DNA from 3 places in the Rouxiella sp. WC2420 genome. Region 3 is predicted to be linked to each of the others. Evidence: predicted binding sites of a transcription regulator. Region 3 holds the regulator's gene; each other region holds the start of a gene.
What was found. The regulator LexA, encoded in region 3, represses DNA repair genes until DNA is damaged. The targets are predictions, from matches to a motif close to TNCTGTATGTACATACAGNA.
Positions count from the first base shown of each region.

Region 1: a site for LexA is predicted at 4,447-4,466, ahead of AB3G37_RS16065 (metal-dependent hydrolase). Genes of this name have one in related genera too.
Region 2: a site for LexA is predicted at 2,590-2,609, ahead of AB3G37_RS09800 (YebG family protein). Genes of this name have one in related genera too.

Region 1 covers NZ_CP165628.1:3,476,600-3,483,743, reverse strand. The annotation lists gene AB3G37_RS16080 (MFS transporter) at 1-991, opposite strand, end outside; gene kdgR (DNA-binding transcriptional regulator KdgR) at 1,235-2,026, shown strand; gene AB3G37_RS16070 (L-cystine transporter) at 2,097-3,488, opposite strand; gene AB3G37_RS16065 (metal-dependent hydrolase) at 3,871-4,428, opposite strand; gene kduD (2-dehydro-3-deoxy-D-gluconate 5-dehydrogenase KduD) at 4,578-5,339, opposite strand; gene kduI (5-dehydro-4-deoxy-D-glucuronate isomerase) at 5,375-6,211, opposite strand; gene hxpB (hexitol phosphatase HxpB) at 6,429-7,097, opposite strand.
Region 2 covers NZ_CP165628.1:2,111,105-2,118,248, reverse strand. The annotation lists gene AB3G37_RS09820 (LysR family transcriptional regulator) at 1-492, opposite strand, end outside; gene AB3G37_RS09815 (chromate transporter) at 605-1,192, shown strand; gene AB3G37_RS09810 (chromate transporter) at 1,189-1,710, shown strand; gene AB3G37_RS09805 (hypothetical protein) at 1,838-2,206, shown strand; gene AB3G37_RS09800 (YebG family protein) at 2,226-2,576, opposite strand; gene AB3G37_RS09795 (ceramide glucosyltransferase) at 2,811-3,956, shown strand; gene AB3G37_RS09790 (DedA family protein) at 3,974-4,546, shown strand; gene AB3G37_RS09785 (glycosyltransferase family 2 protein) at 4,522-5,247, shown strand; gene AB3G37_RS09780 (amino acid ABC transporter ATP-binding protein) at 5,293-6,033, opposite strand; gene AB3G37_RS09775 (transporter substrate-binding domain-containing protein) at 6,069-6,860, opposite strand; gene AB3G37_RS09770 (amino acid ABC transporter permease) at 6,904-7,144, opposite strand, start outside.
Region 3 covers NZ_CP165628.1:4,895,178-4,902,321, forward strand. The annotation lists gene AB3G37_RS22550 (hypothetical protein) at 244-477, shown strand; gene AB3G37_RS22555 (hypothetical protein) at 489-689, shown strand; gene zur (zinc uptake transcriptional repressor Zur) at 793-1,302, shown strand; gene AB3G37_RS22565 (GFA family protein) at 1,344-1,760, shown strand; gene AB3G37_RS22570 (CsbD family protein) at 1,949-2,158, opposite strand; gene AB3G37_RS22575 (hypothetical protein) at 2,392-3,120, opposite strand; gene lexA (transcriptional repressor LexA) at 3,588-4,196, opposite strand; gene AB3G37_RS22585 (diacylglycerol kinase) at 4,300-4,668, opposite strand; gene plsB (glycerol-3-phosphate 1-O-acyltransferase PlsB) at 4,797-7,144, shown strand, end outside.

The DNA.
Region 1 (7,144 bases), 1.4 Mb from region 3:
AACGCTCAACTAAACGCCCGGAAATAGGTGCCATCACCATGGTCGCCAGCGGCCATGGCGTCAGCAAGAGACCCGTGGAAACCGCGTCTAGCCCCAGAGTGTTTTGCAAAAAGAATGGCAGCGAAACGAATGCCAGCATTTGCGCTGCAAAAGAACACATTGAGGTGCAGATAGACATAGTGAAAATCGGAATACGCAGCAAGTCGACCGGCAGCAGCGGCGAGCTTTTGGTTAGCTGACGACGAATAAAGAACCAGCCGATAACTACCAAGGCAACCACCTCGCCAAGGATCAGCCGGTGATCAAGGCCTTGTGCATAGCCACTTATTGCGCTGATTAACAGCCCGAAAGTCAGGGCATTCATCATGCTGCTGATAAAATCGAATTTGCGGCCAATGGCTTTCGAACTATTGCCCGGCAAAAACTTCAGGCCCATACAAAAGGCAATCAGGCCGATTGGCAGGTTGATTGCGAACAGCCATGGCCAGTTGGCGAAAGAAAGGATAGCCGCGGCGACAGTAGGGCCGGCAGCAGAAGACACGGCCACAATCAGCGCGTTGATGCCCATTCCGCGTCCGAGAAAGCGTTGTGGATAAATGATTCTCACCAGCGCTACATTGACGCTCATGATACAAGCCGCACCAAACCCCTGTAATACCCTCGCCACCGTTAGCGTCATCAGTGAGTCAGACATCGCGCAGGCCAAAGAGGTAAAACTAAATAGCACCAGCCCAATCATATAGATACGGCGATAACCGAATATCTCGCCCAGTGATGAAAGCGAAAGCAGCGAAATGGTAATCGCCAATTGGTAGGCGTTGACTATCCAAATCGAGGAAGCAGGGCTAGCGTGAAGATCTTGTGCAATCGTGGGAAGCGCCACATTTGCAATGGCCCCGTCGAGCACCGAAACAGTGATCCCCAATGCAATAGTAAGGATTGCCCCATAGCGTTGAGGTATAGGAAGTCCGTCAATAACCGTGGTTGTCATGTTTGATTGTCAGCATTGTGCTTATAAGAGTGGGTAATATTATCACGCTAACTAGTCTGCGTCTGAAGCGCGGCGGCGTGTAACAACTTAATTAATTGTAACAGGAGTTAACATTTTTATCACAAACCCCTTTTGCATGGTTCATTCTCATAGAAATGCTGTTCCATTTTTTATGAAACAAAAAAAGTATCTGCCCATTATTTATGAAATAATGCATAAAACAATCTCATGACAGGTAAAACTATGGCTATCGCAGACCTTGATAAGCAGCCCGATTCTGTCTCATCGGTGTTGAAAGTGTTTGGTATTTTGCAGGCTTTGGGCGACGAGCGCGAGATAGGCATCACCGAGCTTTCGCAGCGCGTAATGATGTCGAAAAGCACTGTTTATCGTTTCCTGCAGACGATGAAGTCATTAGGTTATGTCGATCAGGAAGGGGAGTCAGAGAAGTATACCCTGACGCTGAAACTGTTTGAGCTGGGTGCCAAGGCGTTGCAAAACGTCGATCTGATCCGCAGCGCCGATATTCAGATGCGTGAGATTTCGCGTTTAACGCGCGAGACCATTCACCTTGGCGCGTTGGACGAAGACGGCATTGTTTACATCCATAAAATTGACTCGATGTATAACCTGCGCATGCATTCGCGCATTGGTCGCCGTAATCCATTGCACAGCACTGCAATTGGCAAGGTCCTGCTGGCATGGGGTGAACATAATGATGTTGAGGCACTGTTAGCCGGGATTCAGTTCACACGCAGCACCGATAATACTATTGCCGATGCGCCGAGCCTGGTCAAAGTGTTGGAGAAAGTCCGCGAGCAAGGTTATGGCGAGGATATTGAAGAGCAAGAGCAAGGATTGCGCTGTATCGCCGTTCCGGTTTTTGACCGTTTTGGCGTAGTGATTGCCGGGCTGAGTATTTCTTTCCCTACTATTCGTTTTTCTGAAGAAAGTAAGAAAGATTATGTAGCGATGCTGCACACTGCCGCGCGTAATATTTCCGAACAGATGGGCTTTCATCAGTACCCGTTCTGACTTTCAGCTTGATATATAAAGAAAGGCGAAGCCCATCAGCTTCGCCTTTTTTGCATTTCCGGGGATGATATTAGCGGTGTGCCAGTTCGGCGTGCTCTTCTTCATCCATCACTTTTTTATCGGTGAGTTTAAGCAGTTGACTGGTAATAGTGCCAGCGGTCATTGAACCGCTAACGTTTAGCGCGGTGCGCCCCATGTCGATCAAGGGTTCGATGGAAATCAGCAACGCGACCAGCGTAACCGGTAGACCCATGGCGGGCAGAACAATCAGCGCAGCAAAGGTTGCACCGCCGCCTACGCCTGCCACGCCAGCAGAGCTAAGAGTGACAATGCCAACCAGCGTTGCAATCCACATTGGCTCAAACGGATTGATGCCCACGGTAGGAGCAACCATTACCGCCAGCATGGTCGGATAAAGACCGGCACAGCCGTTTTGGCCGATGGTGGCGCCAAACGAAGCCGCGAAACTTGCGATTGATTCAGGAATACCTAAACGACGAGTTTGCGCTTCTACGCTTAGCGGGATAGTGGCCGCGCTGGAACGGCTGGTGAAGGCAAAAGACAACACCGGCCAAACCTTGCGGAAGAACTTGGCAGGATTCACACCGGTAAACGACAGCAGCAGGGCGTGAACCGCAAACATAATCGCCAGTCCGAGGTATGACGCCACAACGAAACTGCCCAGCTTGATGATGTCGTGGATATTCGAACCAGCAACCACTTTGGTCATCAGCGCCATCACGCCGTAAGGGGTTAACTTCATGACCAGGCGTACCAGCTTCATCACCCAAGATTGCATAATCTCGATAAAGGCCAGAACTTTAGGTCCTTTTTCGGCGTCATCCTTCACCAGCTGCAGCGCCGCTACGCCCACAAAAGCAGAGAAAATCACCACGCTAATGATCGACGTCGGGCTTGCGCCGGTCAAATCTGCAAACGGATTTTTCGGAATAAATGACAGCACCATTTGCGGTACGGTCAAATCGGCAACTTTGCCCACGTAGTTGGTTTGCAGAGCCGCCAGACGCGCGGTTTCCTGGGTGCCTTGTACCAGTCCTTCAGCCGTCAGGCCGAACAGTTTGGTCACGAATACACCCACTAAAGCGGCAATCAGCGTGGTAAACAGCAGTGTACCAATCGTCAGGAAACTGATTTTACCCAATGAAGACGCATTATGCAGACGAGCAACGGCGCTAAGAATTGACACAAACACCAGCGGCATCACAATCATTTGCAATAGCTGGACATAGCCGTTACCAACAATATTGAACCACGGGATAGAGTTCTTCAAAACAGCGCTGTCGGGACCATAGATTAGCTGTAATGCCAGACCGAAGACTACGCCGACCAACAGGCCTACGAGAACCTTCTTTGCCAAACTCCATTGCGAACGGCTTGATTTAGCCAACAGCAAAAGGAGGGCAACAAAAACCACCACGTTTAATACCAGCGGAAGATTCATACCCAAAGCTCCAGAGAAAACTTATGAAAAATGTTTTGATGATGCCGCGCAAAGAGCAACATTTCAGGATGTAACGATGGGCGTAGAATAGCAGACTGCAAAGGTGCAACATTATAACCAAAAAGAATTCATTATTTCTTTTGGTTATATGCAACCAATTGATTGGTAGGCACAATGTATTGGAGAAGTTTTATTGGACAGGCTCTACTGCGGAAATTCAGGCTATGCATGAATCCCGGCTGCGAAAACAGCTGTTCTTGTCGATTACCGCGACTATCACTGATGGAGGTTGCATGCTTTTTAATTTAGTCCAAACGGGATTAATAAGCGTGTCCATAAACTTGGCCGGAATTTTTGGCGGACTTAATTTAAATTCTTCAATTTAAGTTAAATACTTCAAAATAAAACTTAGGCCATGCGGGTTGATTGCATCAATGATGGGCGACCAGTTAGGCCAAAACAGCGTCAGTCCAACCATAATCAGACAAAACATTCGTTCCAGCTGGTTGCCTTTTTGGCTGCTAATCAATGGTAGACGAAAGCGCCATCGGCAGGGCCACAGCAGCGGAACGCCGGCCGGTGTGAGCATGTCAGCCAAAATATGGCTTAAATAGCCGATCACCATCCCGTGCAGTGCATCAATCGGAATTACCCAGTCGTGGGGAAGACGCGTTTTAAGCAGAAACACTCCGGCGGCAACTGCCAAAAGACTGTGAGTAAATCCACGATGACCAAACATGCGTGCTATGGGTTGTGAAATCCATCGCAGCCGTTGCCCTAACAGAGATTTAGGATGATCGATATCCGGAAGTAGTGAGGTCAGCAGCGAAGCCGGGATAATATGCCACCAGTCACCATGAGCAAGCTCTGGCGATAGCTGGGCCTTTTTGGCGAACACTGCGCAAGCAATGGAAAAAATGAGATGACCTTCCGCAGTCATAATGCATCCGAACTGAATAACTGTTATTTTATCCAGTATAGATGAAAGCGATTTTCTGCGGAAGGTGTTACCCTGTAACTATTTGTCAATTAATTGATAACTAAGGTAAAAATAGTTGCGTTGTGACAGTGTAATGTGACGTTTTGTCACTATCTGGCCAGCCAGCCGCCATCAACGGCTAGAGTGTAGCCATTGACATAGTCGGAGGCTGCCGAGGCCAGAAACACCACAGGCCCCATGATATCCTGCTGTTCGCCCCAGCGCCCGGCCGGAATACGGTCCAGAATAGCCTGGCTACGATCCTCATCGGCGCGCAGTTGCTCGGTGTTGTTGGTGACCATATAACCGGGCGCAATCGCATTCACATTGATTTTATGCTTGGCCCATTCATTGGCCAGCAGGCGGGTAATACCCATCACCGCGCTTTTCGAAGCAGTATAAGAGGGTACGCGGATCCCGCCCTGGAAAGACAGCATTGAGGCGATGTTAATGATTTTTCCACCACTGCCTTGCTTGATAAACTGTCGAGCAACGGCCTGAGCCATAAAAAACAGCGTCTTGCTGTTGACGTTCATCACGTCATCCCAGTCTTGCTCCGAAAAATTCAACGCATCTTCGCGGCGAATAATTCCAGCGTTATTGACCAGAATATTTATTTGCCCCATCTCACCGATCGCGGTCTCAAGCAGGCGCGGTATGGCTTCTATACTGGTCAGATCGGCTCGTAAATCAAGAAATCTACGGCCCAGAGCATGTATTTTATCCATAGTTTCAATGGGTTGTGAGCGATTCACTCCGACTATGTCACAACCGGCCTGCGCTAGACCGATTGCCATGGCTTGTCCTAGCCCAGTATTGCAGCCGGTGACGATCGCCACCTTTCCCTGAAGATCAAAGCTGTTCAGCACCATAGCGGTATCCTGTCTGACGTTGCTTAATAAAAGGTTTATCTGAGCGCGTTAACGGCAACGTGGTCCATATCATCAAACACCTGATTTTCGCCAACCATGCCCCAGATAAAGGTGTAACGCTTGGTGCCTACGCCCGAGTGAATCGACCAGCTTGGAGAAATCACCGCCTGTTCGTTGTGGACCAGCAAATGACGCGTTTCCTGTGGCTGCCCCATCATGTGGAACACGGCGGTATCGTCATCCATATCAAAATAGAAATATACTTCCATGCGGCGATCGTGGGTGTGGCAAGGCATAGTGTTCCACAGGCTGCCTTCCTCGAGCTTGGTTAGCCCCATGGTTAACTGGCAAGTTTCGAGTACATCGGGAACGATAAATTTATTGATAGTGCGGCGATTGCTGGTACTGGCGTCGCCCAGAGTTTGAGGCGAAGCTTCTGCCAGCGTTATTTTCTTGTCCGGGAAACGAGTGTGTGCAGGCGCACTGTTGTAATAGAACTTGGCCGGGCGTGCCGCATCAATGCTGCTGAACTCAACCTGTCGGGCACCTTTGCCTACATACAGCGCCTCTTGGTTGCCAATTTCATAGGTTTTTCCGTCGACCTTTATAAGTCCGGGTCCGCCAATATTGATCACTCCCAGTTCACGACGTTCAAGGAAGTAGCTAACGCCGAGTTGTTTACCGACTTCATCTCCGACCGTCACGGCCTTTTGAACCGGCATTACACCGCCGATGATAATGCGGTCAATATGACTGTAAGTCAGGGTGTAAGCATCTTTCTCAAAGATTTTCTCGATCAAAAACTCGCGGCGTAATCCTGCGGTATCGAGCTGTTTGGCGTGATCGCTGTGAATACTTTGGCGGACTTGCATAGCGGAACCTCTTCATCGTAACCAATGGGGAATTAATCGCAGCAGTAACCACTGCTTGATTTCGTCGATGAGAGAAGCATAGAAGTATTGGTATGTGAATTCAATAAAAATGAAATGATGTTTTATTTTTATTGGTTGCGATTCTTAAGTTTGTGATGCAGGTCAAAAAAATAGCGGACTCAAGAGGCCGCCATGATAGAAATACGGTTTTCAAAACCTACAAGCCCAAATGCGCTGACGTCAGTTGTTCTAATGATGAAAGCTTTGCATCGGCCAGCGCCCAGCGCGGGTCCGCGGCATGTTGCTTGTCAGGAACGACAATCGAGCGCATTCGTGCCGCTTTGGTCGCGATCATGCCGTTAAAGGAATCTTCCAGAGTGACGCAATCCAGTGGATCAATACCTAATTCAGCAGCGGCCAGCAAATAAACTTCTGGATGTGGCTTGCTGTAAGCCAGATATTCTGCCGATTGTCGCGTCTCGAAATACGATTGAAGATTAAACATATCCAGCACCTGATTAATCATGTGCAGCGGCGATGCCGAGGCGATACCAATTTTCAAACCCTGGGACTGACAGAGTTTCAAAGCGTGTTCTACACCGGGCAGCAGAGGGCGGGTCGCTGCAACCTTTTCAACGGTAGTGGCGATAATTCGTGCCGTTACCTCGGCTTCGCTGGGGCCTTGCCACGGCAGAACGCGTGCCCACATGCGAACCGTCTGGTCGATTCGTAACCCTAATGTACTGGGAACAAGATGTTTTTTGGAAATATCGACACCGATACTGGCGAAAACCTCCAACTCGGACTCCATCCAGAAAGGCTCTGAATCAATCAGAAGTCCATCCATGTCAAAAATTGCGGCCTGAACGGGTTTTACATGACTCATTTTTAAAACTCCCAGTTACACTGAATTAGCTTGATGATAAAAAGAGC
Region 2 (7,144 bases), 2.5 Mb from region 3:
TCGCTCGATTTTGAGTTCAGGCATGCCCAGCACCGGAGTGCGCACAAAAGCCACGTCCAGCGTGCGGTTCACCAATCCCTGTAATAACTCGGTACTGCCAGACTCTTCCAACTGGGTAGTAACCATTGGGTAAACTTCACGATAGCGGCGCAGCACGTTGGGTACAAAAGCGTGCAGCGCCGCAGAACTGGTAAAACCGATGCGAATATTCCCCTGTTTACCTTCGGTCGCCCGTTGCATGGTGGCCAACAGTGTTTCTGACCGCTCGAGCAAGGCTTTTGCCTCCTGATACAGCACTTTACCCACCTCTGTTGGCTCAACGCCGCGCGGATAACGCTGCAGTAGCTTGACATTAAACTCCTCTTCAAGGGCCTGCAAAAGACGGGTCAACGGCGGTTGCTGGATAAACAATCGCTGCGCTGCACGGGTAATGTTGCCTTCTTCGACCACGGTTACAAATGCCCTTAGTCGGCGTAATTCAATCTCTGCCATACCTTTTAGGTATCCTTTATGTTCTTCAAATGCATTAGACATCGCAGCACAGCAACTGGCATCATACTTAAAAACCATACCTCAATTAACTTTTATTATCACTGAGCGCTTCATGTCAGCACCTATAAATAGCAATGCCAGCAGTGAGCAGATTATCGAGCATCACCCTGTAAAACCGGGATGTCGTGAACTTTTTATGGGCTTTTTTATTTTAGGATTGACCGGTTTCGGCGGCGTTCTGCCAATGGCACGGCGGATGATAGTCGAAAAGAAAAATTGGCTGAACGGTGATGAGTTTACCGAGCTGCTGGGCCTGTGCCAGTTTCTGCCGGGCGGCAATATCATTAATTTGTCAGTAGCACTCGGCAATGAGTTTCAGGGACTGCGCGGGGCTTTGGCCGCTATTTTCGGTCTAATTCTCGCGCCTACGGCGATTGTGGTCTGCCTGGGGGTAGTCTATGCCCGCTACCAAAACGATCCGATTGTCGAACACCTGTTTGCCGGTCTGGCAGCTGGCGCGGCGGGCCTGCTTTTATCGACCGGCATTAAAATGCTGCTGCCATTGAAAGGCAAATGGTTACAGTTGACGATAGTCATTGTTGGGATTATCGCTATCGCAGGCCTCAGGCTACCCATGCTGCTGGTGATGCTGGTACTGGCACCTGTCAGCATCTTTCTGTTCTGGAGAAGCCAGCAATGATCGGCGTTTTGATCACCTTGGGGCTGCTGTTTACCCAGCTTTCAGTGATGGCCTTTGGCGGTGGCAATACCATCCTGCCCGAGATGCAGCGTGAAGTCGTGCAGAACCATCATTGGATGAGCGCCCAGGAATTCAGTGCTCTGTTTGCTTTAGCCCAGGCGGCACCAGGCCCAAACATGATGATCGTGCCTTTAGTTGGCTGGCAAGTCGCCGGCTGGGCCGGTTTACTGGTGTCATCGCTGGCAAAATTCGGGCCGTCGTCAATTATCACCTTAATCGTGATGGGCGGCTGGAAACGTTACAAAGACAAACCGTGGCGTCGCATTGTACAAAGCGGGCTGGTACCAGTGACTGTCGGCCTGGTAGTGTCCAGCGGACTGCTGATCGCCGAGGCTTCGGCCACCAGCGTGGCGCTGGGCGGCGTGATAGTGCTCTGCACGCTGCTGGCAATGAATAAAAAGATTCACCCACTGTGGGTGTTGGCCGTTGGCGCCGTGCTGGGCCTGATCTTTGCCTGATAATATTTAATTTTTCCCAATGGCGGTTTAACACGGCATCTAAAAGCCGGATGTTAAATCTCGATAAAACCGCCATCACCGCGTTGCGACAATCGACAGGTAGCCTCAAGGAAGAAGCTCTTGTCGGTTGACCCCATTGCTAGATTCTTTGCCCTCTCTACAGGCGCTTTGCCCGTTAACTGCGATTTTGAGCAGTGGAGGGGTCATATCCGATAACAAACTCGCGCCAGAAGAAAACTGTGCTGCCGACAGCAACTCGCTAAGTCCAATGGGCACGCTCACCCAGCACTATGGAATTCGTAAGGTCTCAGCCACGGGCGCGCTTTTGGCACTGCTTGGCACTCGGGTGTTTATTTTGCTCGCAGCAATACAGTTGTTAACATTCTTGGCATCACCGCGCCTGCCTGCTCGGCTCGACCAGCAAAAACGCTTCCGACAGAACGGAGGCGTTTGTAGACAAAACTCGACAGTCAGCGAACAATCTAAAACTCTGTAACACTTTAAATCTCAAATAATTATGCCGCTTTTATCGCACGAATCTTCTTACCCTCCTCCGCCTCTGTAGAAACAGTTTCGGATGTTTCTGCATTTTCAATAACTGGTTCAAACTGCTGCTCTTTTGCCTCTAATTCAGGCAGCCTGCTGGTACGCAGAATATGCTGGACAGCTTCTTTTTGCTCGGCAAGGAACAAGCCGGTATTTTCAGCCTGAGCATCATCAAGTTCAAGCCCGCTCTGTAACAGCCAGTCAGTGAAAACCTCAGCCATATCAAGCATTTTGTCATAGGCATCGGCTTCTTTCTTGCTGGCAAATGTCATTTTCTCTTCACCTTTTCTGACTACCACAAATTTTGTTTCAACAGCCATGATTAACCTCCTATACTGTAATTATATACAGTATAGCAGTAACATTCGCTGGATGCAGCTTCATTTTCACTTTATTGTCATAAATGTTGTGCTTTATAAGCTATGTGGAAATTTAGTATTTTAATTGTCTACACTTAGTCAAACGTTGATGGATGTTGGTTATCAGGAATAGTTGCACGGAGGAACCATGTTGGGTTATGTCGCCTATTTAGTGCAAAGCAGAGGAGTGCCCTTATGATAATAACCGCTTTGGTGGCTGCGATTATATGCAGCGTTCTCGTTTTCATGCAGTTTGCGTCTCTCGCCGTCTCTTTATGGCGGATCACCCGTAAAATGAATCAGGATGCCCTGCCGGAAACGCTGCCTTTTATTGCAGTCATGAGACCTCTTTGCGGCAAAGATACCTACGAAGAGGAAACCTTGCGGTCTAGTTTCCTGCTCGATTACCCAGATTATGAAATACTGTTTTGTGTCGCCTCGCAATCTGACCCGGTTGTCGGGTTGGTAGAACAGCTGATGGCTGAGTATCCCCGGCAGCGAGCGAGACTATTGATCGGTGACGATAAAATTTCCGCCAATCCTAAGTTAAATAATCTAAACAAGGCTTGGTTCCAAACCTCCGCAAAATGGGCAGTGATGGCTGATAGCAATCTGCTGTTGCCTGCCAATTACCTGCAAATGCTGCTTTCCTCTTATGACGAAGAGGCCGGAATGGTCAGTTCTCCGGCTATCGGCGTGCGTCCCAAGAATATCTGGGGGGCACTCGAAGCCGCCACGCTTAACACCTATCAAGCCCGCTGGCAGTTCCTTTCTGACTGGGCCGGTGCTGGATTTGCCCAGGGTAAAACCATGTTTTGGCGCTGCGATGTGCTCAATAACGGCGGTGGCATGCCTGCGCTAGGGCGTGAGATCGCAGAGGATTTGGCAGCAACCAAGGTGGTTCGCCGCGCAGGTTTGAAAGTACGATTGGCTCCTCAGCCGTTTGCACATCCGATTGGCAAGCGGAGTTTGTCCGCAGTTTGGGGACGACAGCTGCGCTGGGCACGTATCAGGCGTTCGGGCGTCTTCTGGCTGTTTCTGCCTGAAATCACGCAAGGGCTGTTGCCGGCACTGATTGCGGCTATTTATTTGTCGGCCAGCGGTAACGTTTCCTGGTACTTCCCCCCTGCCCTGACCGTACTTTGGTATGCTGCCGAATGGATTTTCGCTCGCACTTTAGGCTGGCCACATAAGTGGCGCGACGTGCTCGCCATGGTAATTCGCGATATCATGCTGCCGGCGTTATGGATTTGGTGCTGGGCCGGACGCAGTTTTGTCTGGCGTGGAACGATGCTGAAAAACGAGACATCTGCCACAGTCAACGAGCAACACGGGAAGTAATAAGGATAAATTTCGGCATGTTCGATCTGCAGTCGATTGAAGAGTTAGTAAGAGAATATGGTTTACTGTTACTTGCCCCCTTGGCAGTTATCGAGGGGCCAATTGTTACTGTGATTGCTGCCTATGCTGCCAGGTTGGGCTACTTTAGCTTACCGGCGGTGTGTATCATCGTTATTCTTGCCGACCTGATCGGCGATGCCGGATATTATTGTCTGGGTCGCTGGGCGATACAGTCCAACGGTGAACCGCCTAAATGGTTGAGTTTCCTGGGTCTGAACAAGGCGAGACTGGCCACCGTGGTGGCCAGCTTTGATAAGCACGGCGGCCGTTTGTTGGTAATAGGAAAACTCACCCATTCAGCGGGCGCTGTAGTGCTCGTGGCCTCTGGAATGGCGCGTATGCGCTTTAGTCATTTTATTTTCTATAATGCCGTGGCGCAGGTGCCTAAAAGCCTGTTTTTTGTCGCCATTGGTTGGTCATTTGGACACGTGATTGGGCAGGTCGATCACTGGATTGCCTATCTTTCAGTGGGTATGTTGCTGCTGTTGATCGCAGGAGGCGTCGTATGGATAAAAACGCAGAAAGGATAAGCGTGAGCTGCATTATTCCGGCTCACAATGAGGCTCGGCGCATCGGTAAAGTTTTGGACGCCGTCGTTGGGCATCCACTGATTGGCGAAATTATTGTCGTTGATGATTGCTCTTCTGACGATACCGCCGCACAGGCACAGCGTGATGGCGTCAAGCTTATCCCTTTGCCACAGAACCTCGGCAAAAGTGGTGCGGTTGCAAGCGGTATTGCGGCCGCCTCGGGCAGCCATTTGCTGCTGCTGGATGCTGACTTGGTAGGATTGACGGCCAACGATATCAACGCCTTGCTGCAGTCAGTTCTTTCACAGCAGGTGGATGTCAGCCTGAGCCTGCGGCGTAACAGCCCGCGGCTTTGGCACCTGATTGGTCTGGACTATATTTCCGGCGAACGCGTGTTTCCTCGTAGTCTGGTGGCTTCACGACTGGCCGAGATTCGCGCGTTGGCAAACTTTGGTCTGGAGGTTTGGCTCAACCGACTGTGGATTGCAGAAAATTACCGCATCGCAGTGGTCCATTGGCCCGACGTTATTAGCCCGTATAAAGCACAAAAAATGGGCTGGCTGCGCGGCATTAAAGCTGACTGCGCCATGACGCGGGATATTTTGCGCACCATCAGTCCAAGGCAGATACTGCAACAAATTATGGCGATGAAACGCCAATCCCCGCCTCTGCCCCAGCCAAACGATGCCTCTGCATCATAATAACCAGGATCGGTCTCTTGACTGAGCCGATCCGTTTCTTGATTTTCAGTTCTGCATTTCAATATCCGAGCCGATAAAAGCTTTAAGCTCTGCCGATGATGCCTGCTCGAAGAAGGTCTCGGCTCGTCCCTGTTCGCCAATTTTCCCATTGTGCATAAAGATAATCCTGTCTGCAATCTGGCGAGCAAATGCCATTTCATGAGTCACCAGCACCATAGTCATCCCACCTTTTGCCAGCATGGCCATTACAGCAAGCACCTCGGCAGTAAGCTCGGGGTCCAGCGCCGAGGTCACCTCATCAAACAGCATGACCTTGGGTTTCATTGCCAGCGACCGCGCGATTGCAACCCGCTGCTGCTGGCCGCCAGATAGCTGACTGGCATAACTTTCGGCCTTGTCCGCCAGCCCAACCATCTGCAGCATCTCCTGCGCCGTGGCTCTGGCCTCGCTACGGCTGACTTTTTTCACCCGCATGGGTGCCAGCATGATATTTTCCTCCACCGTTAGGTGCGGGAAAAGGTTATAGCTTTGAAACACCATGCCAACATCCTGTCGCATGGCGCGCAGCCGAAGTTTATCTTCTCCCAGCTCGTGACCCGCTACCGCAATATAGCCGCTGTCGGCCTTCTCAAGACCGTTCAGACAGCGCAGTAAAGTGCTCTTGCCCGAACCGCTGCGACCAATTAGCGCCACCACTTCGCCCTGCTCAACCTTTAACGACACGCCCTTTAGCACGGCGAGACTGCCAAAACTTTTATGAATATCTTGCACCGAAATCATTTCCATTACTTACCTCAACGGATTGCTGTTCAACAGGCTAATTAAAAGGTCGGCAATGATGGCAACGGCGTTTTCATCCATTTTTCATAGATGCGCGCCAAATCACCGGCCTGATCGTGAACAAAAATCACGGTATTAATCCAGTGCAGCAGATCCGGTTGCCCGTAGCGCAGTCCTACGCCGTAAAAACTTTTCAGGTACGTCAGCTTGTTTTCGAAATGCTTATCGGGATAGCGCAGATTCAGTTCCGCAGCCAAATAGTTAACCGTGCCAATTGCGTCAACCTGTCCGGTTGCCAGCGCATTCAGAGTGGTGCTGTCATCTTCAAAACGAATCAGTTGCATGCCGGGAATATGCGCGGCGGCAAGCACCTTTTCATGCGCGGTTCCACGCGTTACGCCAACTTTCAGCCCTTTGAGATCGTCGAGAGTATGAATAATATGCGTTGGACCGGCTACGATGACAGACTGATGTCCGCCGTAAGGATTCGAAAAGGCAATCGTGCGCGCCCTTTCGGTATAAATTCCAAAACTGGCGACAATAAAGTCGACTTTATCGGTCAAGAGTGAAGGAATACGGTTCTGCCCGGTAATCGGCACCAGCACCAGCTTTACGCCAAGATCTTTTGCCAGCAGGTTGGCCATATCAACATCTAATCCGGCAGGCTGCATTTTCTCATCCAGCGAGCCAAAAGGCGCAGTACTGAGATCGACACCGATACGCACTTCGCCACGGGAAATAATATCATCCGGGGTTTCGGCTCTGGCGGTATTAATCAGACCTATGCAGACAATAAACAGCGTGGCGCAAAGTAAATACAAACGACGAGTCATGGCTGAATGTCCCATTAATTAAAAGAGTAAAAATGAAATTGAATTACATCGCTTGGCGCAGAGAAAGCTCTAGACGTCGGCTTAACCAGGAAAGCAGGCTGCAAATAATAAAATACAAAACCGCGACTACACCGAAGACCTCAAGCGGCGCAAAGGTAATATTGGTAACCAGCTGCCCAGCTCGGGTGATTTCAACAAAACCAATCACCGATGCCAGCGAGCTTTCTTTCACTAGCTGTACCAAAAATCCCACCGTGGATGGCAATGCCAGACGTATCGCCTGT
Region 3 (7,144 bases):
CTTTCTCCGTACGCCATGCAGTACACAAAATCATGGTGTACGTGGATACCGGAATTAGCTGAAGTATTCCCTACTATAACATAGATGAGCCTGACGTTGGGATGCTGCCAATAAAGGTTTTAGATCCAAGGAATGATTCCACCTATTTATTTAAGGCAATTGCGATAATACTCAGAAGAATTAACAAACCTGAGTAATAAAAAATATCACATCGTTAAAAAACATTTTTATTAAGAGGCCGGGATGAAAGAACCAGAAGAATATATTCTCACCCGATTTACTCAATGTGATTATTTCACAGCGGGCAAGTTTTATCCGGTATGGGCCAAATTTGGTTTTGTCTGTCGCATTATCGACGATGACGGCGTGCCAAGACTCGTTGTTGCTCCAGGACGCGGCGTTTGCGCACATCTTGGTACCGATGGTGAGTGGCAACCGGTCAAGGCATTGAATATAAAACCTCTCCCTCGAGATTAGTGAGGATATTTATGAACGCTTTTGATAAATACATGAATGAAATAGTCACCACCGAAATGGGCGCTATTACTTTACGCCGACAGCTTTACTCAATCCCCAGAATTCGTTTTGCCAAAGAAGATTTTGAAGCTGGATATAATGTCGGTTATGAACGCGCACTGCAGAAATGTGGCCATTCCCGACAATCCTTAGATAAACTGATCGCAAAATAATTACCCTGTAAACTTTGAGGACGATAAGTAACTGAGGCGTAGCGCTCGGCGATCGCCAAGAAGCGTGATAAAATCGTGTTTCTATTTATGCAGAGACGTCGCGATGAACTCAACCAATACGGAAACTCTCCTCACTCAAGCCGAGCACTTATGCCAGCAACGTAGCGTTCGGCTTACCCCGCAGCGGCTTGAGGTATTGCGTCTGATGACCGAGCAACCGGGTGCAATCAGCGCGTATGACCTCCTCGACCTTCTGCGCAAAACTGAGCCGCAGGCTAAGCCGCCGACCGTTTATCGCGCGCTGGACTTCTTGCTTGAGCAAGGTTTTATCCATCGCGTTGAGTCTGCTAACAGCTATGTGCTTTGCCATCATTTCGAAGAACCTAGTCATACCTCGGCGCTGTTTATCTGCGATCGCTGCGGTCTGGTGACAGAAAAAACCACCGACGGCATTGAAGAACGACTCGCCAAACTGGCAAAGGATTCTGGATTCGCCCTGCGTCATTCCGTGGTTGAAGCCCATGGACTTTGTGCTGAATGCGCGGTTGTTGAGTCTTGTGAAAGTCATGACCATTGCGAACACGATCATAGCATTGCGGTGAAAAAGCGTTAAAGCTTCTACTCTATAAGTGTTAAGACTTTTTAGAGGGATTTATGGACAAACTATTTAATGCCAGCTGCCATTGCGGTGCCGTAAAATTCAGCGTAAAGCTCACCGACGGCTTCAACACCATCAGGCGTTGTAACTGCTCACTATGCCGAATGCGCGGTGCAGTCGCGGTTTCGGCCCAGTTAGGCGATATCACCTTTCTCGGCGGTGAAGATAAACTCACCGAATATCGCTTTAACACCCAAACGGCTAAACACTTCTTTTGCTCGGTTTGCGGTATTTATACCCATCACCAACGTCGTTCCAATCCGTCGCAATACGGCATCAACGTGGCGTGTTTTGAAGGGGTCTCACCTTTCGATTTTCCTGAAGTTCCTGTAATGAATGGCACGACGCATCCTACCGATACCAAGGCTGGGGCATTGATTGCAGGTTATCTGCGTTATAGCGAGTCGGATTAGTGCAGCGACAAAATCAGGCATGCGCAATGAGTCGATTTACAAAGGAATGAAGGTAATTCGATGAAGGTTTGCGAAATGTTTAGATATAAATGAATTAATTGGGTACATCCTTGTACCCTGCATCCTGAAAAGCGCCTTGGGTAGGAGCAGCTTTAATTCTCAGGATGCAGATTCAGAGATATCAGCACTTACCAGTGGTATTTGTTATCTGATTCCCAGGACTTAAGTTCCTTTTCAGCCTGATCTTTCTGATATCCGTATCTTTCCTGAATCTTCCCTACAAGCTGATCGCGTTTACCTTCGACCACGGTCAGGTCATCGTCGGTCAACTTACCCCATTTCTCTTTGATTTTACCTTTGAACTGCTTCCAGTTACCGTCTGCTTGGTCCTTATTCATAATAAACTCTCCTGTTAAGCTTAGGTTTTACTGCATTAGATAAATGCTTATCAACATAACTAATTGTAGTCGATGGTTTCGACCATGCAGGATATTTTAGGGGATAAAGCCATAACTAGGATTAATCTAAAGCATTTAAAACCAGCTATCGTGCTTCTAAAGGGGCCACTAGCTTCAACGCCGAATCGAGATGCACTAAGAGTTAGTTAAAGAGTTGGTTAAATCGATGAGTATCAATTGTCTTCTGGAACAAGCCGGTAATCACCAGCATCATTCCTTTTTTTATAGACCTGTTGAGCTTTTGTATAAGTTATTTTATTTAAATCTGGCCATTTATCATTATATAATTCAACCCCAAAATCCTTCCACGCGGTTTCATTATCACACCTGCCAGCCATGAAATAGACAAAATCTATGGCCTCATCCAGAGTCTCCGCATTCCGGGCACCAGGATTTTTCTTAAATTCCGCTTCGCTAATCCGAAGATCTGCTGCCTTACTCATCTTATCTATTAAGCTTTTTGCGGCTGTCGGAGTAAAATGTTTGTGTTGTTTATTGATAACTTGTTTCGTCCACTCATATATATCTGAATTTAGATTCTGCCCGCAATAAATTTGACCGTCCTCACACCCCTTCATGTAAGCTGTTAAAAAAATGTAAAAATTACTTTTCAAGCCACCTTGATTGACAAGGTTTTCAGGAGGAGTTTTGAAACCTTTAGAATTATTTGAAATTTGCCCTTTCTCTGTAAGATTTCCATCCTCTACCAGCAGTCCGTAAAATTCTTGTAATTTTACGGACGTATCAGCAAGTCTTTTATCATTCAGAGTCTTACTCCCCCCTTGCCCTGCAATAACAATATCGACAAGGCTATTTACCATAGTATTAATGTTATTTTTTTTAATAGCTTGCTTAGAAAAAGCTGGATTTTTGGATTTTTTAAATAATGATTGAAAAGGCATACAATCTTCTCCGTGAAATTTTCTATCCGTTTAGTTTAGAACTCAATACTATTTCTGAATAGGTGGAAGCCTAACCTGAATATGTTAAACAAAGCTGTAAAAGACCACGTTACGGGAATAGCTTCTCCCACTCAAAGCGTGACGATAATTTGGAGAATTCAATTGGTAATACCAGCACCCATAGCGCTTTGTCGAAGATACTTAAAAGTCATTTAAGCTAACATTCACGACGGCGGCTGAGAGAAAATCTTGCCTACCAAGTAAGCTATGAGAGGAATAAAGCGTAAAACGCAGGAGAAATAGGGAGTAGCGTGCGTGCGTGAGAGAGATATAGAGATACAGAGATACAGAGATACAGAGATACAGAGATACAGAGATACAGAGATACAGAGATTACAGGATCACTTGAGCATGACGATACTAAGAGTATCGTCATGCTAATGGCGGACAGCCTGAGACCGGAATTGTTAAGACCAGTCGCCGTTGCGGATGACGCCGACGGCTAGACCCTCAATGCTGAAATTTTGTTGGCGCAAATCGACAATAATTGGTTCGAAATCGCTATTTTCTGGCAGAAGCTGCACCGTGTTACCCTGCCTTTTGAGACGTTTAACGGTAACTTCATCGTCAATGCGCGCGACAACAACCTGACCGTTGCGAGCTTCCTGCGTTTTATGAACCGCCAGAAGATCGCCATCAAGAATGCCAATATCACGCATCGACATACCGCTGACGCGCAGCAGGAAATCGGCGTTAGGTTTGAACATTGACGGATCAACCTGGTAATGGGCTTCGATATGCTGGGTTGCCAACAGAGGTTCACCGGCGGCAACGCGGCCAACTAGCGGCAGACCTTCCTCTTCTTCCATCAGCAAGCGAATGCCGCGAGAAGCACCTGAAACTATCTCAATCACCCCTTTACGCGCCAGAGCTTTCAAATGCTCTTCTGCTGCGTTAGGTGAGCGGAACCCCAGACGAGTGGCAATCTCTGCACGGGTTGGCGGCATACCGGTGGTGGAGATATGATCGCGAATAAGGTCATAGACCTCTTGTTGTCTGGCCGTTAGTGCTTTCATTCCGCCCCCTGGTTGTTTATACAGTCTAGCTGTGAGTATATACAGGTAATGGTGGAATGAAAACCAAAGAGTGAACAAAAAGCGACATTGAAATACTTATAAATTATAACCATCGCGGCAGCAGGATTACCGCCCAGGTAAAGATTGCAAAACCGATGGCGATAAACACCGCTGCAGAACCCATATCTTTGGCGCGACCGGAAAGCTCATGGATGTCTGGACCGATGCGATCGATGGCAGCTTCAACGGCGCTGTTCAATAATTCGACAAGAATCACCAGAACCAGCGTTCCGACCATTAAAATACGCTCGACGCTACTCACATCAAGGTAAAATGACAGTAAGATAGCAGGGACCACAACGAGAGCTTCCTCTCGAAAAGCGGCTTCATTCTTCCATGCCGCTTTTAATCCTTTTAAAGAATAGCCCGCTGCCTTATATATACGGGTGAATCCAGTGACCTGATTTGGCATTATATTTTACGTCTTAAGTTTGTTTATAGGCATTTTAGCCTGATTTCGTTGTTCTATCACCACAGATCTCATACCAGCTTTCTGGTATCCTTGCGGCGACTTGCTAACAAGAGGCTTTACGTTTTTTTATGTCAGGATGGCGTAGACTTTATTATACCTTGCTGAATTTACCGCTTTCTTTGCTGGTAAGAAGCAAGGTCGTTCCTACAGATCCGGTGACGGAGTTGCGTTTAGATCCAACTCGTCCAATTCTGTACGTTTTGCCTTACAACTCTAAGGCCGATCTTCTCACTCTGCGAACCCAGTGCCTGGCGCAGAATCTTCCCGACCCGCTAATTCCCCTTGAAATCGATGGCGTGCATCTGCCAAGCCACGTTTTCGTCAGCGAAGGTCCTCGCGTATTTTCCTATTATCATCCGAAACAGGAATCAGTAAAACTGTTCCACGATTACCTGGATCTGCATCGTAATAATCCAAATCTGGATATTCAGATGCTGCCAGTTTCGGTCATGTTTGGTCGCGCTCCGGGTCGTGAAGGTCAGGAAACGCCACATTTGCGCGTGTTGAACGGCGTGCAGAAATTCTTCGCGGTGTGGTGGCTGGGGCGTGACAGCTTTGTGCGCTTTTCCAATACCGTTTCTCTGCGTGATATGTCCATCCAGCATGGCACAGACAAGACGATAGCCCACAAATTGGCTCGCGTCGCGCGCATGCATTTTTCCCGTCAGCGACTGGCTGCAGTAGGTCCACGCCTGCCCGCTCGACAAGACTTGTTTAACAAGTTGCTGGCCTCGAAAGCCATCGAAAAAGCGGTGGAAGACGAAGCGCGCAGCAAGAAAATCTCTCATGACAAGGCACAACAGAATGCCATCGACTTGATGGAAGAGATTGCCGCCGACTTCAAATATGAAGCCGTTCGCCTGTCCGATCGCGTTCTGGGCTGGACCTGGAACCGCCTGTATAAAGGCATTAATGTACACAATGCCGAGCGCGTGCGTCAGTTGGCTCAAGATGGTCAGGAAATCGTTTATGTGCCCTGCCACCGTAGCCATATGGACTACCTGCTGCTGTCTTACGTGCTTTACCATCAAGGGCTGGTTCCTCCACATATTGCTGCGGGTATCAACCTGAACTTCTGGCCAGCCGGTCCTATCTTTCGCCGTCTTGGGGCGTTCTTTATTCGCCGCACCTTTAAAGGCAATAAACTTTACTCCACGGTATTTCGCGAATATCTCGGTGAACTGTTCAGTCGCGGTTACTCGGTAGAATACTTTGTCGAAGGCGGGCGTTCGCGTACTGGCCGGTTGCTGGAACCAAAAACCGGCACTCTCGCCATGACTATTCAGGCCATGCTGCGCGGCGGTTCACGCCCTATCACTCTGGTACCGATTTATATCGGTTACGAACACGTGATGGAGGTAGGCACCTATGCCAAAGAGCTGCGCGGGGCAACGAAAGAGAAAGAAAGCTTCCTGCAGATGATCAATGGTTTGCGCAAACTTCGCAACCTGGGTCAAGGCTACGTAAACTTTGGCGAGCCGCTGCACCTGACGCCTTATTTGAATAAAAAGGTCCCTCAGTGGCGCGACTCGATTGACCCTATCGAGGCACACCGTCCAAGCTGGCTAACGCCAACCGTGCAAGACATCGCCGACAAAATCATGGTACGCATCAACAATGCTGCGGCAGCCAACGCCATGAACCTGTGCTCAACCGCGTTGCTGGCTTCGCGTCAGCGCTCACTGACTCGCGAGCAACTGATTGAGCAGCTCAATTGTTATCTGCAACTGTTGCGCAATGCGCCGTACACTGCTGACTCGACGGTGCCTGACCTGACCGCTGACCAGCTGCTGGATCACGCCCTGAACATGAACAAGTTCCAGGTCGAGAAGGACAATATTGGCGATATCATCATTCTGCCGCGCGATCAGGCAGTGCTGATGACCTATTACCGCAATAATATTCATCATTTGCTGGTCATGCCTTCGCTGCTCGCCAGCATCGTGTTGCATCATAATACGGTGAGCAAGACTGAGGTGCTGCGTCAGGTCGAGCTTATCTATCCAATGATTAAAGCCGAACTGTTTATGCATTACAGCAAAGAACAGCTTCCGGCGTTGCTTGAAGTGTTGAGTGCCGAGCTGGTGCGTCAGGAGCTTATTCTGATCGACGGCGATCAATTGATGTTGAATCCGTTACGCAGCCGCCCTCTCCAGCTGCTGGCTGCGGGCGTGCGCGAAACTTTGCAACGCTTCGCAATCACCCTTTCGCTACTCAGCAACAACCCGAGCATTAGTCGCGGCGCGCTGGAAAAAGAAAGTCGGATTATGGCGCAGCGTTTGTCCGTGCTGCACGGTATCAACGCGCCGGAATTCTTTGATAAAGCAGTGTTTACTACACTGGTAGGCACATTGCGCGATGAAGGTTATATCAATGATATTGGTGATGCTATCCCGGAGCATACCTTCGAGATTTA